Regions from separate parts of the Clostridium kluyveri DSM 555 genome, predicted to be linked through region 2. Evidence: riboswitches for the same ligand, from Rfam matches in the RefSeq annotation. Region 2 holds a riboswitch; the other holds the start of a gene.

Region 1 (12,614 bases), 380 kb from region 2:
ATAAACAGTATGTAGATACTATAGCTAAAGCAGATGAAATAATCCGTGAAGATAACACATTTTATAAGGCTTATAACATAAAAGGGATAGCATTATGTTATAACAACAATTATGAAGAAGGAATGAATAATATAGATAAATCTCTTAATTTAAATCCTGATTTTGGATATGCAAGGTTCAATAAAGCTCTTGCCTATGAACTTTATGGAAAATATGAAGAAGCTCTTAATTGGTATGACAAAGCTTTAGAAGTAGAAAATTATATATGGAGTTATTATGGTAAAGCAAGTATATATGGAAGGCGTGGAGATGTTTCAAATACGGTAAAATTTTTAAAAATAGCTGTAGATATGTCTCCGGATATTAAGGAAATAGCTAGAGAAGAAGAGGATTTTAATCCTGTGAAGGATTCACAAGAATTTCAGGATTTAGTAAAATAGCATAGCTGTTTTATATAACATAATCTCAGGAGGAAAATAGATGAAGAAAGGTATACCAGCTTCTAAAGGTTATGCAATAGGTAGGATAGTTATAAAAGAAGAAAGTGGATTAAAAATTGAAAATACATATGTGTCAAATGTATCAGAAGAAAAAGCAAGATTTGAACGAGCATTGATTTTATCTAAAAAACAGCTTGAAAAAATAAAAACAAAAACTAAACATCAGTTGGGAAAGGGTAAAGCAGAGGTGTTCGAGAGTCACATTATGCTTTTAGAGGATATAGAATTTGCAGGTGCAATAGAATTAAAAATAGAAAAAGAACATATAAATGCAGAAAAAGCCGTTTATGATATAGTAAATTTGTATATGGAAACTTTCAAACTTATGAAAGATGAATATATAAGAGAGAGAGCAATGGATATAAAAGATGTAGGTGATAGAATACTTTCCAATCTAACAGGAAATATAACATCCTTAGGAAATTTGAGTAGTAATACAGTAATTGCAGCTCACGATCTAACACCATCAGATACAGTTCAGTTGGATAAAAATAAAGTAATAGCTTTTATTACGGATCTTGGGGGAAAGACTTCTCATAGTGTTATTATGGCGAAAGCTTTCCAAATACCTGCAGTAGTGGGTATGAAAGATATAACAAGTTATGTTAAAAATGGAGATTTGGTTATTGTAGATGGCGTAGAAGGGATAGTTATGGTAAACCCCGGCAAAGAATTAGTGGAAAAGTATAAAATTAAAATAGAAGAATATGGTATAGAAAAAGAAAAACTTAAAAGTATAATAAATTTAAAGACAGTTACGAAATCAGGAAAGCAGATAAAACTTTTAGGAAATATAGAGAGATGTGAGGATGTAGAGCAGGTCATAAAAAATGGTGGAGATGGTATAGGACTTTTTAGAACTGAATTTTTATATATGGATAGAGATGCTATGCCCCAGGAAGATGAGCAGTTTGAAGCATATAAGTATGTGCTTGAAAAGATGAAAAATAAGCCTGTAGTTATAAGAACGTTGGATATAGGTGGAGATAAAAAATTATCATACTTTCCTATGGAAGAAGAATGCAATCCTTTTTTGGGTTACAGATCCATTAGAATATCTCTTGATAGAAAGGATATATTTAAAGTTCAACTTAGAGCTCTTTTAAGAGCGTCAGTTTTTGGAAATTTAAAGATAATGTTTCCTATGATAAGTTCTGTAGAAGAATTTTTACAAGCTAAAGAAGTATTAAAAGAATGTATGGAAGAACTTGCTTTAGAAAAAAGGGAATTTAATAAGGAACTAAAAGTTGGAATAATGGTAGAAGTACCTGCTGCGGCCATAAATGCAGATGAAATGGCCAAATATGCAGATTTTTTTAGTATTGGAACTAATGATTTAATACAATATACTCTAGCTGTAGACAGAGTAAATGAAAAGGTAGCCTATCTCTATAACCCAATGCACCCAGCAGTATTATCTCTTATAAAGACCACTATAGAAGCTGCACATAAAAATAAAAAATTGTGCAGTATGTGTGGAGAAATGGCATCAGATGAGAATGCAATTAAATATTTAGTAGAATGTGGATTGGATGAATTTTCTATGAGCCCTCAATCTATATTAAAAATAAAGCAATTTATTAAAAGTTATTGTTAAAAGTAAAATTGGCGTAGTTTTTAGCAGGAAAATATTATGATATAATTTAATTAAGATATATGATAGGAATAATACCAGAGATTATATAAAAGGGGGATTACACGGTGAAATCTAAAAAAGTGAATTTTCTAATATGCTTGTCTTTGATGGTTTTAGCTTTATCATTTACAGCTTGTTCTTCTGATAAAAATACTTCTTCTAATAAGGTAAATACTAATACTTCTTCTAATAACAATGATAAAAAGGTAAACTCAGATACTGCAGCTGTTGATACTAAGGATAAAAATAATGAACAAACAACACAAAATAATGGTTCTTCCTCAAGTACTGCCAAAAATACAAGTGGAATAAATTTTATAAAAAAACAATTGGATAGTAGTACGGAAATAACCTTTAATACTGATTGGAAAAATTCAGAAGATGGAAGTTATAGTGCTTGTATAGAGGGCAAGGGCAGTGAAGCTTTAGAAGAAGGTATAGGAAAAATAATAATAAAAAGTGGACAAAATCTTTATAGTTATGAAATAGAGAATAATACTCAAATATCACCTAAATATATAGAATGGGCTGATGGAAAAAACCTATTTGTAGTCGTAGCATCTTCTCATGGAACACTAGCAAAAGGAGGAGATTTGTATATGCTTAATGTAAATACAGGAGAAGTTTCGCTTTTAATAAAGGATTCAAATAAAAAACAACAGATAATGTCTGTACAAAAAGATGGAAATAATATAAATTTGAAAGTGAATATTTATGATGATGATGCATATAATGAATCTCATGTAGAAGATTGGGTTATTACTCCCTTTAATACAAGCTTAAGTGGCAAGATAGAAGTTAAAAATTCTGATGGGAAAGTAGTATATAAGATAAATGAATAAATCACAGAAGATATATAATAAGGCCTTAAATAAATATAATAACGGATATATAAATGCTGCCATAAAGTTATGTGAGGAAAGTATATCTATAGATATAAAAAATAAAGCATCAATTAATCTTAAAGGGCTTTTGTTATATTTAAAAGGTGATTTGGATAAGGCACAGAAGCTTTGGAAAATGAATTATCAGGTTAATGGGGATGAAGTTGCCCAAAAATATCTTGAGAGTTCAAAGAAAGATAATGAGAAAATTCAATTCTATAAAAAAGCTCTAGGATTAATTGAGGAATTTAAAATAGATGAGGCTTTAGTATTATTAGAAAAATGTACTGAAAGTGATTTTAATTACATCAATATAAATAATTACAGTGCATTGTGCTATATGAAGAAAGGTCAATATGCTAAAGCCTTGGAGAAGATAAACAATGTACTTAAGCTGGATGTTAAAAATATTGAGGCTAAAGAAAATATAAAATTGCTTGAAAACGTGGATATAATAAGCAAAAAAAATAATATAAGAAAAGTATGTTGTATTTCCTTTATTGGTATTTTAATAGCTTGTGGTATATTTCTAATTGTGAATAGGGGCAATAAATCAATTGTAAGTTTTATAAAATTTTTTAATACAGGAACCATGAAAGCACAAAATATAAATTATGAAAATAATAAAAAAATTGAAAATGTCAATGGGAAAATTGATAAAAATGTAAAGAAGACTTTTCCTCTTGAAGATATGGAAAATTATATAAAAAATAAAGATTATGATTCTATGTATGTACAGGTTATGAACTGGAGAAGTAATAAACTGAACTCTAATGAGGAAAATTTGCTATCTGAGGCATACAAGCTTTTAACTACAGAAGGATGTGTTTATTTTTATAATTTAGGGTGTAACTATTTAAAAAATAAAGATTATAATAATGCAAAGACTTATTTAAAAAAATCCTATGAATTTGGAACAGGAAATGAATTATATCCTCATATAATTTATATGCTTGGAACTTCTTTCGATTTATCGGGAGATTTAAAAGGAGCTATAAAATATTATGAAGAATATGATGGTAGTTTTTCTGATGGAAGTTATGAAGAAACGGTGTTATATAGGCTTGCTGTCATATATAAGAATTTAAATATGGAACAATCTAAAAGCTATGCTAAAAAATTAGTAAACACTTATCCTGAATCTATTTATAATAATTCACAAATAAATAATTTAATAAATTAAGGACTAAAAAAGTTGACGTGAGAAATAATATAATATACAATATAATTAAAAAACATACCCCTACGGGGTATAAGGAGGGTGAAAAATGGTAGAGGAAATAAAAGATATAAATTTTTCAGAATCTGTTAAGGAATCATCAACTCCAGTGGTAGTTGATTTTTGGGCTTCATGGTGTGGTCCTTGCAAAATGCTTTCACCTGTTATAGAAGAGGTTGCTAGTGAACTAGAAGGAAAAGCTAAATTTTTCAAGATAAATGTAGATGAGAATCCCGTTACAGCAGCTCAATTTAAAATTGGAAGTATTCCAACTGTAATGGTGTTCAAAGATGGAAGTGTAGTGGAACAATTTATTGGTTTTAGGCCTAAAGATACAATAAAAGATGTCTTAGAAAAACACATATAATAAAAGTGTTTTATAATTGGAACAAAAATGCATTAGGGGGTGAGGTTAATTGGAACATAGATATGATATTGCCATAATAGGCAGTGGCCCTGCCGGAATTTCTGCAGCTATTAATGCTAAGATAAGGAATAAAGATATTATTATTTTTGGCAATGAAGAACTTAGCGATAAATTGATCAAGGCTCCTAAGATCAGCAATTATATTGGATTGCCAGATATAACAGGATTGGAGTTAAAAAGTAAATTCCAAAATCATTTGGATGTTATGGGAATAAACATAACATTTGAAAAAATAAATTCTATATATGCTATGGGACAATATTTTGCTCTTGCAGTTAATGAAAAGATGTATGAGGCAAAGGCAGTTGTACTGGCTACAGGTGTAGAATATACAAAACCTTTAAAAGGGGAACAAGAATTTCTAGGCAGAGGAGTAGGCTATTGTGCAACCTGTGATGCACCTCTTTATAAAGATAAAACAGTCACTGTTATTGGTTACAATAAAGAAGCGGAAAAAGAAGCCAACTATGTAAGTGAACTTGCAAGTAAAGTATATTATATACCTGTATATAGGGAAAATCCTAATTTAAAAGATAATGTGGAAGTGATACAAGATAAAGTCTTAGAGATATATGGTACAGATAAAGTAGAAAGAGTCGTTCTAAAGTATAAATCAATAAGTACAGATGGAGTTTTTGTATTGAAAAGCAGTATTGCACCAGATCAGCTTATGCCAGGACTTATCCTAGAAACAGGGCATATAAAAGTAGATGTAAATATGAGAACAAATATAGAGGGATGTTTTGCAGCAGGGGATTGTACAGGAAAACCATATCAGTATATGAAAGCTGTAGGTCAGGGACAGATAGCTGCACTTAATGCTGTTTCATATCTGGATAAATAAAATATTGGTTTAAAGTTTGATTTTATGGAAAGAGGCATCAGAGTTGAATGATGATGGATGTTTCTTTTATATATTTTAAGAAGGGTTGTGAAGAGCAATTGTTAAATTGCTTTGCACAACCCTTTTTTTAATTTACTACAAAAAACACATGGTTTCCTATATATTTAATATTTCTCTTATTAATATTTTTCATCCACTCTGATGTAGCTATCTTTGGATTATAAAAGAAAGTAGATCTTCCTGTGGGATCCACTCCTTTTAATGCCTGCGCTACTGCAGTGTAGCTATTTTGGTTTGGAGTTACATTTATATCTCCATTTTTTACACAAGAAAAAGCTCCTTTTTGTTTTATGACGCCTTGTATTGTCTTTGGAAATTCAGGATATTGCACTCTGTTTAATATTACAGATGCCACAGCTACCTGGCCTTCAAAAGGTTCAGAATTACTTTCGGCATAAACCACTTTAGCCATTAGGTCCACGTCATCCTGAGTTATGTATATCTTTTGGTTAGAGTAATTAAATACCTGCACAATCTCGTCTTGCTGATTAAATAACATAGAATTATCATTGTTAGCTTCCTCTGCGCTTACTTTTACAGAGAGTGTTAGTAGTAATAACGAAAAAATTATAAAACAAAAAAATTTTTTCAAAATATATCCTCCTTATTACCGACGGGGTTAGCTGACGGGTTCGGAAAAGGCATAACCTACGTAATAAATTACGATTCACCCCAAAATAGTACTGGTTTCCCCGTGTTTTTTATAAAACTTAGGCTAATGATATTGTACCCACTTAGTAAAATAAAATACTAAAAAATATACTTTATTAAAAATTTATTAAAATAAGTACTGCAGACATATAAACAATGTTAAATGGTATATAATTAATATAGATGTCAGTAACAACAGGATGGTGAAATTAGTGGAGCTATTGCAGCTAACGGTTAATTCAGTAAAAAATATAAGTATAACATCTATTATGGATATACTGGTAGTAGCATATATACTCTATAAAGTATATATGCTTATAAAGGAGACTAGAGCAGAGCAACTTTTAAAGGGAATTATGCTTATAATATTTCTTATACCTATAAGTAGTTTTTTCAATTTAGTGATGCTTAATTGGATACTTACAAAAACTTTAACTATAGGAGTTTTGTCTATTGTAATTATATTTCAGCCGGAAATTCGCAGGGCGCTTGAGCATTTAGGAAGAACGGCTTTTAACGATAAGCATATATTGGCGGATGAGGAGATAATGGAAAAGGTTGTAACAGAAATTGTAACTTCTGTAGAAAGTTTATCGCAGAGTAAAACTGGAGCTATTATTGTCATAGAGCAGGTCACAGGTCTTGGTGATGTAATAAATACAGGAACAAAGTTAGATGCAGTAATATCTTCTTCACTTTTAGAGAATATATTTGTGGTAAATACTCCTCTACATGATGGGGCAACTATAATAAGAAATGATAGAATAGTGTCAGCAGGTTGTTTTTTGCCCCTTACAAATAATAATCAATTAAATAAAAAATTAGGAACAAGACACAGAGCGGCAATTGGAATATCGGAAAACTCTGATGCTTTGGTTATAGTGGTATCAGAAGAAACTGGTATAATTTCTTTTGTGGCCAATGGAAAGCTCATGAGAAATTATACAAAAGATAGATTAAAAAAAGTTCTTACTGCTATAATGAAAAAAAGATTTCAGAGCAAATCTACATGGAGAGAGAAGGTGATTGAGTGGAAGGAAAAATTAAAGAAAATCAAATTTTAATAAAAATATGTTGTGTTGTTGCAGCATTTATTTTATGGTTATATATATACAATATAGAGAATCCTACAGTAGAAAGAAAAATTGTGGTGCCTGTAACTATAGTCAACAAAAATATACTTGCTCAATCAAAACTTGTACAAGTTGGAAAAAAAGAATTTAGTGTATCTCTTCTTGTAAAAGGAAATGCTTCCGATTTATATTCTATCAAGGCTGCTGATTTTGAATTGCAGTCAGATTTTAATTCTTATGTTATGAAAAAAGGGGAAAATACTGTACCTGTATCAGTAAAAAAAAGTCCTGATGATATAACTATTATTAATAATGAAAATCTATGGATAAAGATTCAATTAGATGAATTAAAACAAAAAACTTTTTCTATAAAAGCAGTGTCACAAGGGAAAGTTAAAGAAGGATATTATGCATTAGAACCTATATTGGAAATACAGCAGGTAGAAATTAGTGGGGCGGGAGATGTAATAAACAAAGTAAAAACGATTATAGGAAGTTATGATTTAAAATCTGCATCCTCAAATATAAATACTTCATTAGCACTACAGGCACAGGATGTATCAGCCAATGTATTAGGGGATGTAGTTATTAAGCCATCTTCTGTTAAGGTTACTATACCTGTTGTTAAAATAAAAACTGTTCCAATAAATATTAAATTGCAGAATAATACTTCAGATATTAGTAAATCAATAACTGCAGAACCAGAAAAAGTGGATATAGCAGGAGAGGAAAGGATTATTAAAGATATAAATGGAATAGATACGGAATCTATCGATTTAAGTAAAATTCAAAGTGAAGAAAACATTCAGGCAAAGTTGATAGTGCCGCAAGGTGTAAAACTGGTTACTGGTACTGGAGTGGTGAAATTAAAAATAAATTCAAGTGAATTAAATAATTCTAATAAAACTTCTCAGAAGGAAATGAATTTAAATATACAGATTAAAAATTTAAATGATGCTTATACAGCAGAGTTAAGTTCTAATAGTGTATCTGTAGTAGTTTCTGGCTCTGAAAGTATTATAAATAATTTAAGTGAAAATAGCATATCCTGTTATGTAGATGCCAGTTCTTTAACAGAAGGAGAACAAACTGCAGGAGTAGTTATATCTCTTCCAGAGGGGGTATCTTTAGTATCTCAGGATATACAAAATGTTAAGTTACAAGTTAGTAAAAAAACACCGGAGGGACAAAATGCCAATAGTAATCAATAATTTAAATATAAGTCTTGATCAAGGTTATGATGAGTTAAAAGCAAAAGCTGCTAAAAAGCTGAAGATAAGTAGTAGATATATTAAAGACTTTAAAATACTTAAAGAGTCTATAGATGCCAGGAAAAAAAATGATATAAAATTTAACTATTCAGTGAAAATAGTCTGTGAGAATGAAAAAAAAATAGTATCGAAATTAAAAAATAGAGATATAAAAATAGAAGAGCAAGGTTTAAAGGATAAATTAATTTGTGGCACAAAAAAAATGGAAACCAGGCCCATAATTGTGGGAATAGGACCTGCAGGTATGTTTGCAGGTCTTTTACTGGCAGAAAATGGATATAAACCTTTGGTAATAGAAAGGGGGGAAAAAATTGAAGAAAGGACGTTAACTGTAAATAAATTTTGGAATACCGGAGAATTAAATCTTGAATCTAATGTACAATTCGGAGAAGGAGGAGCGGGCGCTTTTTCTGATGGAAAGCTCACTACCAGGATAAAGGATAAAAAGTGTCATTTTATTTTAGATACTTTTGTGAAATATGGAGCTCCAGAGGAAATAATATATAGTGGCAAGCCCCATATAGGAACGGATAACTTAAAAATAGTGGTTAAAAATATAAGAAATAGAATATTGGAATTAGGAGGAGAAATACTATTTAAAAGTAAATTAGAAGATTTGATTATAGCACATAAAAAATTAAGAGCTGTGGTGATAAATGGCAGTGAAATCTCTTGTGATAATTTAATATTGGCTATTGGACACAGTTCGAGGGATACATATAAAATGCTCTACGAAAGAGATGTATTTATGGAACCTAAAGCATTTGCCATAGGGGTTAGAGTAGAGCATTCCCAATACATGATAGATATAAATCAATATGGAAAATTTGCAGGTCATCCAAAATTGAAAGCCTCGGATTATAGATTAGTATATAAAAGTAAAGAAGGAAGAGGTGTCTACAGTTTTTGTATGTGTCCTGGAGGAGAAGTAGTAGCTGCAGCTTCTGAGGAGGGCAGGCTTGTAACTAACGGTATGAGCTATTATAATAGGGCATCAAATAATGCAAATTCTGCTATAGTTGCAACTGTGGGAGAAAAAGATTTCCCGGGAAGTTCTCCACTTAAAGGCATAGAATTTCAAAGGCATTATGAGAATTTGGCTTATAATATTGGAGGAGGAAATTACATTGCTCCAGTACAGTTAATTAGAGATTTTTTAAAAGACAAAGTAACTTATAAACTGGGAGATGTAAAATCAACTTATAAGCCAGGATATGAATTTAGGGATTTAAATTTGTGCCTTCCTGAAAAGGTAACTTCGTCATTGAAAGAAGGATTTAATAATTTTGAGAGAAAGATAAAAGGGTTTTCAGAAGGGGACGGGATTATGATAGGAGTTGAAACTAGAACATCTGCACCGGTTAAAATAGTCAGAAATACTAATTTGGAGAGTATTTCAGTAAAAGGATTATATCCTTGTGGTGAGGGGGCAGGATTTGCAGGAGGTATAGTATCTGCTGCAGTGGATGGATTAAAAGTGGCTGAAAATATAATAAAAACTTATAGCAGTCTTGATAAATGATGTAAAATAGCCTTTATAAGAAGGTATTACAGTCAAATATATAATAGCAATAAATTTTGAACTTCAAAATTAAAAAAATTGTTTTAATAATGTTATTTTGTATTCCATTTATTTATAAAACATGATATACTAAAGAAAACAGATTGTTTACATATTAACAATATGAATAATTGATAATGCCAATATAAGTATGAGGCATTGAAAATTATAAAATATATATTACAAGTAAATGTAACTTAACTTAAATCATGGAAAATTTTTTATGATTTAAGGTTATATGTGGGTTGTATTTTTTAGCTGTGATATGTTGATTTAAAATAGATTGTTTATATATTAACAATTTGTATAATATAATTTTAATTCTATAACTGTAAAGAATTTGTGAATTTTGAATGGATTTTTTAATTAATATGCTATCTATATAATAAAAATTTTAATAAATAAGTCTTGCATAAGAATCCCATCAAATTGTTCTATTTTACCCTGTGATAATTAATAGGACAGTCTGATGGGATTTTTATATTACTGTAAATCAATAGATTTAAATTACATTGTAGAAATATTTTTAATATAATATAATATAATATGGATATTTTAATTAAAGAAAATTAACTTTTAATAAGCGAGGTATTAATATGCATAGAATGTTTGGGACCGATGGGGTAAGAGGAATTGCCAATAAGGAGTTAACTCCAGAATTAGCATATAAATTAGGAAAAGCAGGAGCATATGTACTGACAGGTAGGTGCCATAAACCTAAAATACTTGTAGGAATGGATACTAGAATATCTGGAGATATGCTTGAGAATGCATTAGTTTCGGGCATCCTTTCTATAGGAGCAGAAGCTATTTGTGTTGGAATAGTACCTACTCCGGCAGTTGCCTATTTAACTAGAAAGTATAATGCAGATGCAGGAGTTGTTATATCAGCATCCCATAATCCTGTGGAATATAATGGAATAAAGTTTTTTAATGGTAAAGGATATAAGCTATCAGATGAGTTAGAAGACAAAATACAATATGTTATTGAAAGTAATTTTAAGGATGTATCTATCCCCATAGGATCGAAAGTGGGAAGAAAAATTATGGAAACAGGAGAGGCCAGAAAAGCCTATATAGAATTTGCTAAGTCTACTATAGATACAGATTTAAAAGATTTAAAGGTAGTATTGGATTGTGCAAATGGAGCATCTTATGTAACTTCTGTGAAAGCCTTTCAAGAATTAGGAGCAAAAGTAAAGGTTATAAATAATGAACCCGATGGAATAAATATAAATCACAATTGTGGTTCAACACATCCAGAAAATCTCATGAAAACTGTAGTAGAAGAAGGCTATGATATGGGACTTGCCTTTGATGGAGATGCAGATAGATGTTTGGCGATAGATGAAAAAGGGAATCTTATAAATGGAGATTTTATTATGGCTATAATAGCAAAACATCTAAAGAATCAGGGAAAGTTATATAAGAATGTAGTGGTATCCACTGTGATGAGTAATGTTGGTTTTGATATAGCATTAAAAGAAGAAGGAATAAATACAATAAAAACTCAGGTGGGAGACAGATATGTACTAGAAGAGATGAGAAAAGAAGGATACAAATTAGGGGGAGAACAATCTGGACATATAATTATGCTGGATTACAATACAACGGGAGATGGATTAATTACTGCCCTGCAAATAGCTTGTATAGTTAAAAAAAGTGGTAGAAAACTATCTGATATTGCTTCTATGATGAAAAATCTTCCCCAAACTCTTGTAAATGCCAAGGTTCCTGATGATAAGAAAAAGATATATATGGAAGATGAAGAAATAGTATTAAAGATTAAGGAAATAGAAAGGAAACTGCACGGATGTGGAAGAGTGTTAATAAGGCCTTCAGGAACGGAACCTTTGGTTAGAGTTATGTTAGAAGGAGAAGAACAAGGTGAAATAGATAAAATGGCTCATAATTTAGCGGAGTTAATTGAAGTTAAATTAAATTAGTAATGTTAAAATAATAAAATGCATTGTCATAAAATTTGACAGTGTGTTTTTTTATTTGTGTACATTTTATGAATTAGAAAGATTTATAAAGTGTAAATTATTAGTTGACAAAAAATAAGTGAAGAGAATATAATAAGTTAATAGCTTTAATGCTGTAATATTTTTGAAGGAAGGTGTATATTTTATTATAAGATGTAAGCATAAAAAGCGCCAGAACTCAGGTGATTTTTTAAAATAAAATACATATAATTATTTTAAATGTATAAATTACTTTGAGTTGACGAGGATGGGGAGTATCGAATCTTCGGCGGGTGCCCCACGGTATCGCACTACCGTTAACAGCTGGTAAAACCAAAAAGTGATTTTTGGTACAATATCAGCCTGGTGTTAAAACCTTTAATAAATTAAAGCCTTATAACTGGTTTTAAATAGCATAGTTGCCTGTTTAAAATTTTGATAATAATCAGGTTTTATTTGATTGTGATTTTTGTATTCAATAGTTAATATTGGAGCTTTATTGAAAAACTATGCTTAAGTTTATT
Region 2 (12,614 bases):
AACAAGATTGGGAGAAAGAAGTTATAATTTACTACAAAATAATTGTGAGCATTTTGTTATATGGTGTAAAACAAACAATTCAGAATCCCCTCAACTAGAAAATTTATCTGAAAAAGAAATGGTTCAAATAAAAATACTTACATCCCTTGGTATAAACCTACAATAAAAATTAAGAGTTATGAAATATATTTCCATAACTCTCAATTAAATCACCACTTTAAGCCTAAACACTTTTTACTGAATACTATATAATCCCTTGCTTTCCATATATTTATAGATAGATTCCCCATGCTGTTGTTCTTCCTTCTGTATGTGATTTAATACATTCCGAACATTTGTATCTTTAAATTCAAATATGGAAGTATCATATGTACCCGAAATATACTTTTCTGTCATAAGCATATCCTTGCACATATCCGCATCAGAAACCTGGCTTCCTGCAGATGAAGAAGAACTATTCATATTTGAATTTATATTGTTTGTATTTTGTTTATTATTTGTATCAGGCACCTGACCCTGTAAAATAGTGTTAATACTGTTCAAATGTTCTTGCTCTATTGAAGCATTATTTAAAAACAACTGTTTTAACTGTGAATCCCTGGCCTGATTAGCATAATTGGTATACTTCTGTATACACATAGCTTCATGACTCTTCTGATCTTCTAATAATGATCTTTCCTTATTACTTAAACTTACCGAATTAGCTAAATTCATCGACATAAAAAACACCTCCAAAATTATTATGTATCCCCATCAATAAATTTATACAAAAAAAACTTCAAATAAAATATATTTTATTTGAAGCCATATGAGTTACTTAATCGTATAATATATAGAAAGATTTATGTAAACTCCTGGTAAATAATAAATATATAAATTGGAGGGTACACAAGTTATATAGTGAAAAACATTTATAGGAGTTTACACAAACTTATTTATTAAATTAGTCATTATAATATATCATTTAACATGATTATATCATTAAACCAATATATTTAAAACCTCTATATTAATAAATTTTTCAAGATATATCTTTGAAATAATTTACGTTAACACAATTTACAGCTTTGAATATATTATCATTGTAGAGAGAATATACGAGGTGAAAATATTGTATTCAAGATTTATCCCCTATGTAAATCCCCAGTTTATGCGTAATTCTAATCTTCCTCATTCTTCGGGTAGAAGACTCGCAAGAGCATATGTTCCTATGCAGCCCTATATAGGCCTACTTCCTTTAAACATTGCATTAAAAAAAGGTACTATATTCCCAAATCTTGCTATGCCTTACCCTGAAAATGAAGATTGTATAGGAGGAAAATAAGTATGGATAATCGCGAAAATTTACTGAATAAAATTCGTCAATTAGAATTTGCTACATTAGATTTAAGTATATTTTTAGATAACTTTCCCGATAACAAAAAAGCACTATCAGACTTCAATACATTCTCAAAACAGCTTATGAAACTTATAAGAGAATATGAACTAAACTTTGGTGCTCTATTTAATTTTGGCTTCTCCCAAAGTCAGTACCCCTGGACATGGGTAAATGAACCCTGGCCTTGGGAATCTGACATGTAGGAGGTAGTGTATATGTGGATTTATGAAAAAAAATTACAACATCCTGTGAATATTAGGTGTAAAGACCTTCAAATGGCAAAATATCTGGTTGCCCAATACGGAGGTCCCGATGGGGAATTAAGTGCCGGTATTAGATACTTGAATCAACGTTATACTATGCCTACCGGTAAAACCCAAGGATTACTTACAGATATAGGTACTGAAGAATTGGCTCACGTTGAAATTATAGCTACAATGGTATACCAGCTACTAAAAGATGCCACTATAGATGAACTTAAAGAAGCAGGACTAGCTTCTCACTATACCCAGCATGGCAAAGCCACTTTTCCTACAGATGCCAATGGTGTTCCGTGGACAGCTGCATATATTCAGGCATCAGGAGATCCTATAACAGACCTTCATGAAGATATGGCCGCTGAACAAAAAGCCAGAACAACTTACGAACATCTAATAAAATTAACAGATGATGTTGATATAATAGATGTCCTAAAATTTTTATGGGCCAGAGAAATCGTTCACTTTCAACGTTTTGGAGAGGCTTTGGTTCAAGTACAGGATCTCATGGATACCAAAAAGTGCTTCTAATACTAACTAATAAGTTAAGGGTTATGGATAATTTTCCCTTAACCCTTAACTTTTTATCCCCCTATAAATTGTCCTCCATTTATATGTATAACTTCACCTGTAACATAGGAAGATTCCATTGAGGCAAGAAATACATAAGCCGGCGCTATCTCTACTGGCTGGGCAGGTCTTTTTATAGGACTGTTTGAACCAAACTTACCTACCTTTTCAGCACTAAAGGATGATGGAATAAGAGGAGTCCACACGGGTCCCGGTGCCACTGCATTTACCCTTATGTTTCTACCTATCAAAGATAATGCCATGGAACGAGTAAAAGATACTATGGCACCTTTTGTACAAGAATAATCTAAAAGTGTTTCATTGCCATCATAAGCAGTTATGGATGTGGTGTTTATTATAGAACTTCCGGGATTCAGATGAGGCAACACCGCTCTTGTAAGATAAAACATACTGAATATATTAGTTCTAAAAGTCCTCTCCAGCTGTTCATTTGTTATGTCCTCAATGCTGTTTTGGGTAAATTGTACTCCAGCATTATTTACTAATATGTCTATCTTACTAAACTTATCCATTACACTTTTCACTGCACTTCTGCAAAAATTATCATCTGAAATATCTCCTGAAAGCAACACACATTGTCTCCCATTTTTTTTAACAATTTCTTTTGTGTATTTGGCATCATCGTGCTCATCGTAATAAATTATTGCCAAATCAGCACCTTCCTTTGAAAAAGCTGCAGCAACTGCTCTTCCTATGCCGCTGTCTCCTCCTGTAATCAATGCAACCTTATCCTTTAGCCTATTTCTGCCTTTATAATTTGGATCTTCAAATACAGGTCTGGGATTCATTTGGGATTCTATACCCGGATGTTTATTTTGAGTTTGCTCTGGAACAGCTTTAGGAAAGTTTAAGTAAAATTCATTATTCATATGTTATAATCCTCCTATACTATTTTAAAATCAATTAACAATAGTATTGGTAACTGTAGAAATATCATTCATAAAATATAATAAATAACAAAAGAATACCCATTCAAGGATATTCTTTTTTGTCCTTAAAACATATTGGTTTTTCAATCTTTATGAACTCTGATATCTGGTGACTTTTTAAATAAGTAATGTAAAAATAGGGTTGCTACTGCCAACTTATACTTTTTTTCATATGAAATAGAATTACCATCTTTTATAAAACTTTGTATATCCTCTAATTCAAGTTTTGAATATATAGCTAAAGTTTTATAACTAATCTTAAAGTCATCTACTAATACATCTATTACACCTTTAATTCGCTCATCTTCATTTATCATAGATATTCCATTTGATAACATAAAAATTAAATTTGATAAAGAGCTAGGAGTTAAAATAGGTAAGTCATTTAACTTATCTTTTTGATTTTCACATGAGTACATGCTGTTAGTGTAAAAATCTTTAAAGCTGTTTTTCTTATCCATATAATCTTTCAACCAAAGATAATCTATTCCAATTATTTTGCTTAAAGATTCTAATGTAATTAGATTGTTTTCAATCAAAGATTGTATATCCCCTCTTAATTTATCATCTCCATTATAATTCTTATCAAAAAACTCCATAGCTAGCTTGTCCAAACAATTGTGTGATCACAATATGCAACCGGAATAACTCCAGCAAAAGTTGTAATAGGCAGAGATAATAACATAATTATCCCAAATAAAACACTAGCTAACCTTTTTTTCATCATTTTTTTCCTCCTTAATTTCTAATAATTATTATAATTTATATTAAATACATTTTAATATACAATTTGTAAAAATAATGTCATAATTTGTATTTATAATTAAAAAATTTAAAGATTGGTAAAATAATATTTTATAACTTTTGGGTACAGGGATTTTCTCATTTCCCCTTAAATAAAAAACACGGGAAACTGTAAAAATACAACCGCCCTTAAGCAACAGAAATTCTTCCATAATATATTAGGAGCGAGGTTAAAGTACGTTCAAACTCCCAGGGCTTAATTGACCCAATATACGAGGATTAATGCTAGCACCTGCTCTAAAATGCAGAACGAAGGAATGTAGAGACATAGATATGTACTCCGTGAGATATGGTAGGGTAATCATTAGAGCTATATAGGTGTGCCTTCTTAAAAATATCGGAATGCAACTCATGCTTTTATGCTTACGTTTAATCTTGTTCAGCCAATATCATCTATATATTCAATATAATAACATATATAAATTTACACTACTTATTTGCTAATAATAAAATTCTATGAAAATAAAAGTAAATATAAATTAAAATTATTGAAGTAGGAGTAAATTAAGAAAGTTTTGCTATTTCCTTCTGTATGAAAAAACTAAAAAAACGTTGGTTTGTGATATAAAAAAAAGAAGCAATCTGCTTCTCAGTACTCTCTTTGGTGCGAAGGATGGGACTTGAACCCACACGATGTTACTCGCTACCCCCTCAAAGTAGTGCGTCTGCCTATTCCGCCACCTTCGCATTATTCATATTATTAAAATAATAAAGGCATTATTTAATTTTTATAACTTAAAACACCTAGTATTTACTGACCTAACATACAATAGTATTATAATCACTTTTGATAATGCTGTCAACTAAAATTTAATAATATATATTTGCTAATATACTCATTAAAGTATTGTTGTATAAAAATTTGTAAATTCTGTAATTCACCTCTACCCTTTTAATATATTTATCTGTTTCCTGAAAAGGTATATAGTCAAGATTTTTTCCATCCGTGGAATGTTCCGAATTCTTTAGCCATTTTTGCACATTTCCTCTTCCTCCATTATATGCAGCCAATACAAGCTTCATATCATTATTAAATTCTGCCTTTAAATCATTTAGATACCAGCATCCCATTCTAATATTAAATTCCGGATCATATAGCATGTCTTCATTAAAATTAGTTATATTCATTTTTTCTGCCGCCCATTTAGCTGTATCTGGAGTTATCTGCATGAGACCTATGGCATTCTTATTTGATTTTACATATCTTTTAAAATTACTTTCTGTCTTAATTACAGCAATTACAAAATAAACATCCAGACTATATTCTTTAGAATATTTCACTATGTAATCCGAATATTTTAAAGGAAAATAATATCTCACCACACTTCTTGCACTAAATATTGCTATTATTATTAACACCACTGCTACTATTTTCATTTTAGATTTCAATGTTATTTATGCCTTAAATATTACATATTAAGGCACTCCACCCCCTACAAATTCATAGTTATCTTATTCAATATTTCTTCTAACTGTTTTTTTGTTTCATCTAAAGTATTTGAATTATCCAATACAAAATCAGCATATTTTTTCTTTTCTTCTAAGGACATTTGAGAATTTATTCTATCAATTATCTGATTTTCTGTCAATTGATCTCTTTCCTTTACCCTAAATATTTGAGTTTTCTTATTTGCCCATACCAGTATAATTATATCTGTGTACTTATAGAATCCACTTTCTATAAGAGTAGCCCCATCTATTATACAAATTTCTTCTCCTCTTTTATGCAGTTCATCTATTTTTTCAAATACTTCTTTTTTAATAAAAGGCATTATTATATCTTCATATATATTTTTTTTATCCTTGTTTGAAAATATGTAATCTCCAAATTCTCTTCTCTTCAGCTTCCCCGAGCCATCAATAAATTTTTCTCCAAAAGTAGATTTTATTTTATCTGTTATTACAATATACTTTTCCATTACATCTCTAGCTATAATATCCGCATCTATTACAGCTATACCCTGCTCCCGCAATATATTAGAAACAGTACTTTTTCCACTACCTATCCCTCCAGTAAGTCCTATCTTAATCACACTTTTCCCCACCTTCAATTATTTTATTTAACTTGATACCAATTATCCCCTATACTTATATCCACTTCAAGAGGAACCTTTAGCTTAAACACATTTTCCATTTCCTCTTTTACAATGTCTTTTACATCTTTTAGTTCATCTTTATACACATTTAATACCAGTTCATCGTGAACCTGAAGTATTATCTTGCTTTTAAAATTATTATCTTTTAATCTATTAAAAACATTTACCATAGCTATTTTTATAATATCCGCTGCACTTCCTTGAATGGGAGTATTCATGGCAAACCTTTCTCCTAGAGCTTTTATTATTTTATTAGAAGATTTTATCTCCGGTATAAACCTTCTCCTATTTAAAATGGTGGTAACATAAAAATTCTTTTCGGCCTGCTTTACTATATCATTCATGTACAACTTCACTTTAGGATATTTTTCAAAATAAGCATCTATATAAGATTTTGCTTCTTTTCTGGGTATATTTAAATTCCTTGCTAAGCTAAAATCACCAATACCATATACTATACCAAAATTTACGGCTTTTGCATTACTTCTCTGTGTAGATGTTACTTCTCCCAAAGGTACATTAAATACCTCTGATGCAGTTTTAGTGTGAATATCATTGTGGTTTATAAATGCATTTATTAAATTTTCATCCCCTGATATATGGGCAAGCACCCTAAGTTCTATTTGCGAGTAATCTGCCGAGAGTATAACACAATCCCTATTATCTGGTATGAATATTTTTCTTATTTCTTTTCCCATCTCATATTTTATAGGTATATTTTGAAGATTGGGTTCGGTACTTGAAAGTCTCCCTGTAGTAGTTACTGTTTGATTAAAATTAGAATGAATCTTACCATCTTCCTCTATTACTCCTTTTAATCCTTCAATATATGTGGAATATAATTTAGTAAGCTGTCTATAATAGATTATTTTTTCAATTACAGGATGTTTACCATGTAATCTTTCCAATACATCTGCATTAGTGGAATATCCCGTTTTAGTCTTTTTTATGACAGGCAGATCCAACTTTTCAAATAATATTTTACCCAGCTGTTTTGGAGAATTTATATTAAATTCTTCCTCGGAGAGAAAATATATTTCCTTTTGTACCTTATCTATTTCTATTTTAAATTTCTCCTCCATCTCAGTTAACTTATCCTTATCCACCTTAAATCCTTCACACTCCATAGATGCCAGTACAAAAGTAAGTGGCTGTTCTACTTCATACAACAATTTATCCATAGAAGAATCTGATATCTTCTTCTTTAAAGTAGAGTATAACCTGCTAAACAACAATGTTTCTTTTATAAAACAATCTTCCCTTTCCTCAGAGATTTCTATATTCAGATACTCCTTAATAATATCCGGTAATTCATAGTTGGTCCTAGCCGGATCCATTAAATAAGCTGCTATCTTTATATCGAATTCTATGCCTAAAAGCTTTATTCCCATTCTATGCAATATACTGCAAGGTACTTTCACATCATAACTCACTTTACTTAAGCTAGAATTTTCAAACAACATTTTAGCTGTTTCCACTGCTTTAATTTTATTTTCATCATATATTTCTTTTATGTGTATTTCAAAATTTTTTTCTCCTATATTTATAAATATCTTATCTATGTAATTTTTAGCATAACTATTCTCATCTACAACTTTGAAATTAATATAAAGTAATTTATTTTTCATATCTTCAGCTTCTAAAGAGTCTATAAAGTTATGAACTTTATTTAAAGTATCTATAACCTCACATTCTACCTGAAAATCTTCCACTTCTATTTTATCCTGTTCCTCCACTTTAGGTATTTTATCCATTAAGGATTTAAACTGAAGTTTTTCAAATAATTTTCTTAAGCCTTCGGCATTATATTGTTCTTTCGATTCAATAGATTGTAAATCCAGTTCTATAGGAACATCTGTGACAATAGTGGCAAGCTTTTTACTAAATACAGCCTGTTCCATATAATTTTTTAAATTTTCTTGAACTTTTTTCCCTTTAATATTATCTATATTACAAAGTACATTTTCTATGCTTTTATACTCTTTTATCAATTTAAGGGCAGTTTTCTCTCCTATACCAGGTACCCCAGGAATATTATCCGAAGCGTCCCCCATAAGCCCTTTTACATCTATAAATTCCGTAGGGGTTACTCCATAATCATCTATAATTTTATTTCTATCATATATTTCCTTTTGTGTTATACCTTTTTTAGTTATTACAATTTTCACTGAATCTGTGGCCAGCTGGAGGGCATCTCTATCTCCTGTAACTATATATACTTCCATGCCTTTTTTTTCTGCAAAAACGGATAATGTACCCATAAGATCATCTGCTTCAAATCCATCTATTTCAAAAATATTTATGGATAAAAGCTCCAATATTTCCTTAACTATAGGAAACTGTTCTGACAGCTCAGGAGGCATTCTTTTTCTGCCGGCTTTATATTCACTATATTTATCATGTCTAAAGGTAGGTGCACTTCTATCAAAAGTACATACTATGTGACTGGGTTCAATTTCCTTTTTCATTTTCAACAGCATATTTATAAATCCATAAACTGCATTTGTATGAGTCCCTTCTGAATTGGTCAAATCCGGCAGTGCATAAAAAGCTCTATTCATTAAACTATGTCCATCCAATATCAATAATTTTTCTCGAGACATAAAATTACCTCCAAAATTCTATTTAAATATCTAAAAATTAAATTTTTTAAGCTTCTCTATTATAACATCTTACTATATTTACTCTCTACTGTTTTAAATTTCTTACTATTATATCACCTTGTGGAATTTGTAAAATTTCAAACAATTTTCTATAATTTATATCTGTCTCAATGCCACTTTTATGCCAGTGATTTTTACATCCACAGTAATCAAGAATAACACATTGAGGTACCAAATTCAAATTTCTGGCCTTTAATCCTCCTTCTATTAAATTTAGTACACAGGCAATGCCTACAATACCTATGTCCCCATATCTGATATGTTTTCTGCCTGAGAAAGCATTGCTTTCATGGGGAACTATATAAACTTTAAAATTATACTTTTTCCCTATTCTATTTAATATATTAACTTTACAATTTTCAGAACATCTCATACATATAAAACCTTTATCTGTTTTTTTTCTTCTACATGTATTATAAGGCTTTAAACACATACATGCTGGAAGAAATATTATTTTATCCTCTGTTTTTAAAAATGTATCTCTAAAGACTCTATTTAAAATTTCTGCTCCCACCATGTTGAGATGATATTCAACTTCTCTTCGTCCACAAAAAATATTATCTTCTCTCGTTCCATAAAACTTATATTCATTCATTAAAAACTTTTTTACATTTAAAGTATACCCACCGAGTTTTTCTATGGATTCTTTCTCAAACCAATCTGCTAATTCAACAATAAGTTTACCTGCATTACGTACATACTCCTTATTATTATGTTTAAAAAATAAATTCCATATTTCCATTCTTCCAGCTTGAAATTTAAATTCTCCTGTACATTTAAGCCATATTATTAATTTTTCAAAATCATTTTCTATACAGGGTGTATTATAAACTATATCTTTATCGATTTTTCCTTTTAAAAGATATTTATATGCCATTTTCCCTTTTATACTATCTATACACTTTTTAAAAATCCAGGAGTATTGTCTCATACTTGAAAGTAAGGATAAAGTTTTACGAGGTATTTTAGGTAAATCCAAAGATTTTTCTGAATACACATTCCACAAAACCCCCATAATCAGAATTTCCAGTTGGTATTCTTCCCTACTTCCCAATTGTTCTATATCAAACTCTGTAATATATGCCATAAAATCCTCTATTATATTATTTGCCCTAATTTTAATTTTTTGTATTACCTGTTCTGAAAAATCAGGTATAAATTTATAATACTCATCAGAATGTTTTAATTTATCTCTAAGATTATAAGTTATATAATTTTTCATACATTTTCTCTCCTAATTATAATTAACACATATTCTTACTAGAATTCATAACAATAGTTTTCACTTTTATAATTATTTCATTACTTTTTATTTGTTTTACACAATAAACCATATGATCATTTTAAATCCAATATATCCATCAATTTAATAAGGATATATTATAAGAATGCTGTTAAAATAACAACTATAAAACAAGCCTAAACTTCCAAAACTGGAATCAAGTGCGGGGGATAACAATATTTGAGGTGAATCTTTTTATTAAAAAGTAGGACAATCCCTCTCCGAACCTGTCAACTAACCTCGTAGGCTAATTAGGGAGGATATCTATTTATGAATTTCAAAAAAATCAGAACACTACTATTTGCATTAACTTTTTCCATGTTGTCTTTTACACAGGTATATGCTGCTAATTATACAGTAAAGTCGGGAGATTCTCTATTTAAAATAAGTATACTATTTAAAACCGACGTAGACACTATTATAAAAAATAATAATCTAAAAAGCAGCGAAATATATCCAAATCAAGTCTTATATGTGAATTCTAGTACATACACTGTAAAACCTTCAGACACCCTTTATTTAATAGCAAAAAAATACGGTATAGCTCTTAACACATTAATCGCAGCTAACAGCAATGTGGACAAGTATATTTATCCAGGTGAAGTATTAAACATACCTGCAGGTTGGATTTTTAAGAGTACAAGCTCCTCAGGTTCTATAGTACCTTATAGTGAAAGTGACTTAGATTTACTGGCCAGATTAGTAACTGCAGAAGCTGAAGGAGAGGCTTATAAAGCTAAAGTAGCTGTAGCTGCTGTAGTACTTAACCGAGTTCAAAATTCAAGATTTCCATCTACTATAAAAGATGTAATATATGAAGTATCAGGTGGCTATTATCAATTCACTCCTGTATATAATGGATGGATAAACAAATCTGCTTCTCAGGATTCAAAAAATGCTGCTTATGAAGCACTCTATGGCTCTGATCCAACAAATGGTGCGTTATATTACTTTGATGATAGTACAACAAATACCTGGCTCTGGTCAAAACCCATTGCTTTAAGAGTCGGCAAAATGGTATTTGTATATTAATATGAATTTTATACATAGTTTCAATTAATTTTTAAAAATTAAGGCATGAGTAAAACTATAATTTTATTTACTTATGCCTTATATATTTTTATTTATTAAGTTTTTTATATATTATATCCCCAATAGTTTGAAGCAGTTGGACAATTATCACAAGTATTATTACAGTATACACCATTATATTAGTCTGGAATCTATAATATCCGTAATTTACTGCCACATTTCCAAGTCCCCCTCCCCCTACTGTACCTGCCATAGCAGAATATCCTACTACACTTATAACTGTAAGTGTTATTCCAAGTACTATAGATGGAAGAGCTTCTTTTAGCATAACTTTAAATATTATCTGAATATTACTTGCCCCAAAGGATTTAGATGCCTCTATTACTCCAGGATCCACTTCTTTAAAAGAGGATTCAATTACCCTTGCTGCAAAAGGTGCTGCAGCTATGGTAAGTGGAACTATGGCTGCCGTAGTACCTATGGCTTTTCCAACTATAAGCTTTGTAAAAGGAAAGATAGCTATCATAAGTATTATAAATGGAAATGATCTAAGTAAATTTACCACTACATCTAAAACCTTATAAACTGCCTTATTAGGCCTAAGCCCCCCTGGCTGCGTTATTATTAGTAAAACTGCAGGTATAAATCCTATAATTACGGCAAATACTGTAGAAACTATTACCATATAAAATGTCTCTCCTACAGCCGGAAATAGTACCTGCTTAAATATTTCATTAAAACTCATACTATTCCACCTCCCATGTTACATTTTTTGAAGAAAGATAATTACATATTTGTTCCTTATCTTTTTGGTTTATATTTATTACTAGGCTTCCCAGTACATTATCTCGAAATCTCTCAAGTTTTCCCCACACTATGGAAAATTTTATATTTAAATCTATAGCCATAGAAGTTATCAAATTATCCTGACTTATTTCCTTCGGGAAAAATATTCTTATGTTCATTCCTCTTTCCGGCAGTAAATTTTCATTTCCCAGCAATTTTTTCAAATATTCACCTGGCCTTAGGAATACTTCTTCCACATCTCCTTCTACCTTTATCTCCCCACTGTCAATAATTGCTACCTTGTTACATATTTCTTTTATTACTTCCATTTGATGTGTTACTACTACTATGGTTAGTTCAAATTCCTTATTTATCTTCTTTAAAAGTTCAAGTATAGATTGTGTAGTATTAGGATCCAAGGCTGAAGTAGCTTCATCGCAGAGTAATATACTGGGATTCAAAGCAAGTGCCCTTGCAATAGCCACTCTCTGTTTTTGTCCTCCACTTAATTGCCTTGGCATACTTTTAGCCTTATCACGAAGTGCTACTAATTTTAATAATTCCTCTACTCTAGATTTTATTTTGTTTTTATCATATCCCCATACCTCCAGGGGAAGTGATATATTATCATATACATTTTTCCTATTTAGCAAATTAAAATTTTGGAATATCATACCCAAATTTTTCCTGAAAACTCTTATTTCTTTTCCTTTTAAGTCTTTTACCTCTTTGTCCATTATCTTTATACTTCCAGTATCATAGCTTTCAAGGCCATTTAAACATCTGAGCAGTGTAG

What was found. Region 2 has a riboswitch for cyclic di-AMP ahead of CKL_RS03275 (cell wall hydrolase). Riboswitches for the same ligand answer to the same signal wherever they lie in the genome.
Region 1: it holds a riboswitch for cyclic di-AMP, as region 2 does, so the genes downstream of both, CKL_RS01535 (cell wall hydrolase) here and CKL_RS03275 (cell wall hydrolase) in region 2, are expected to answer to the same signal.

The regions. Positions count from the first base shown of each region.
Region 1 is NC_009706.1:272,768-285,381, forward strand. It holds gene CKL_RS01505 (tetratricopeptide repeat protein) at 1-440, shown strand, start outside; gene ptsP (phosphoenolpyruvate--protein phosphotransferase) at 481-2,097, shown strand; gene CKL_RS01515 (DUF4652 domain-containing protein) at 2,202-2,978, shown strand; gene CKL_RS01520 (tetratricopeptide repeat protein) at 2,971-4,203, shown strand; gene trxA (thioredoxin) at 4,289-4,606, shown strand; gene CKL_RS01530 (NAD(P)/FAD-dependent oxidoreductase) at 4,656-5,510, shown strand; gene CKL_RS01535 (cell wall hydrolase) at 5,638-6,162, opposite strand; cyclic di-AMP (ydaO/yuaA leader) riboswitch at 6,164-6,297, opposite strand; gene cdaA (diadenylate cyclase CdaA) at 6,422-7,285, shown strand; gene CKL_RS01545 (CdaR family protein) at 7,252-8,505, shown strand; gene CKL_RS01550 (NAD(P)/FAD-dependent oxidoreductase) at 8,486-10,087, shown strand; gene glmM (phosphoglucosamine mutase) at 10,723-12,072, shown strand.
Region 2 is NC_009706.1:655,601-668,214, reverse strand. It holds gene CKL_RS03340 (lecithin retinol acyltransferase family protein) at 1-166, shown strand, start outside; gene CKL_RS03335 (spore coat protein) at 235-720, opposite strand; gene CKL_RS03330 (spore coat associated protein CotJA) at 1,103-1,324, shown strand; gene CKL_RS03325 (spore coat protein CotJB) at 1,327-1,581, shown strand; gene CKL_RS03320 (manganese catalase family protein) at 1,594-2,166, shown strand; gene CKL_RS03315 (SDR family oxidoreductase) at 2,220-3,095, opposite strand; gene CKL_RS03310 (HTH domain-containing protein) at 3,239-3,754, opposite strand; gene CKL_RS21475 (hypothetical protein) at 3,757-3,882, opposite strand; tRNA gene CKL_RS03300 (tRNA-Leu) at 4,562-4,646, opposite strand; gene CKL_RS03295 (lytic transglycosylase domain-containing protein) at 4,770-5,348, opposite strand; gene coaE (dephospho-CoA kinase) at 5,393-5,992, opposite strand; gene polA (DNA polymerase I) at 6,016-8,658, opposite strand; gene CKL_RS03280 (DUF116 domain-containing protein) at 8,744-9,940, opposite strand; cyclic di-AMP (ydaO/yuaA leader) riboswitch at 10,125-10,264, shown strand; gene CKL_RS03275 (cell wall hydrolase) at 10,271-11,032, shown strand; gene CKL_RS03270 (methionine ABC transporter permease) at 11,121-11,777, opposite strand; gene CKL_RS03265 (methionine ABC transporter ATP-binding protein) at 11,779-12,614, opposite strand, start outside.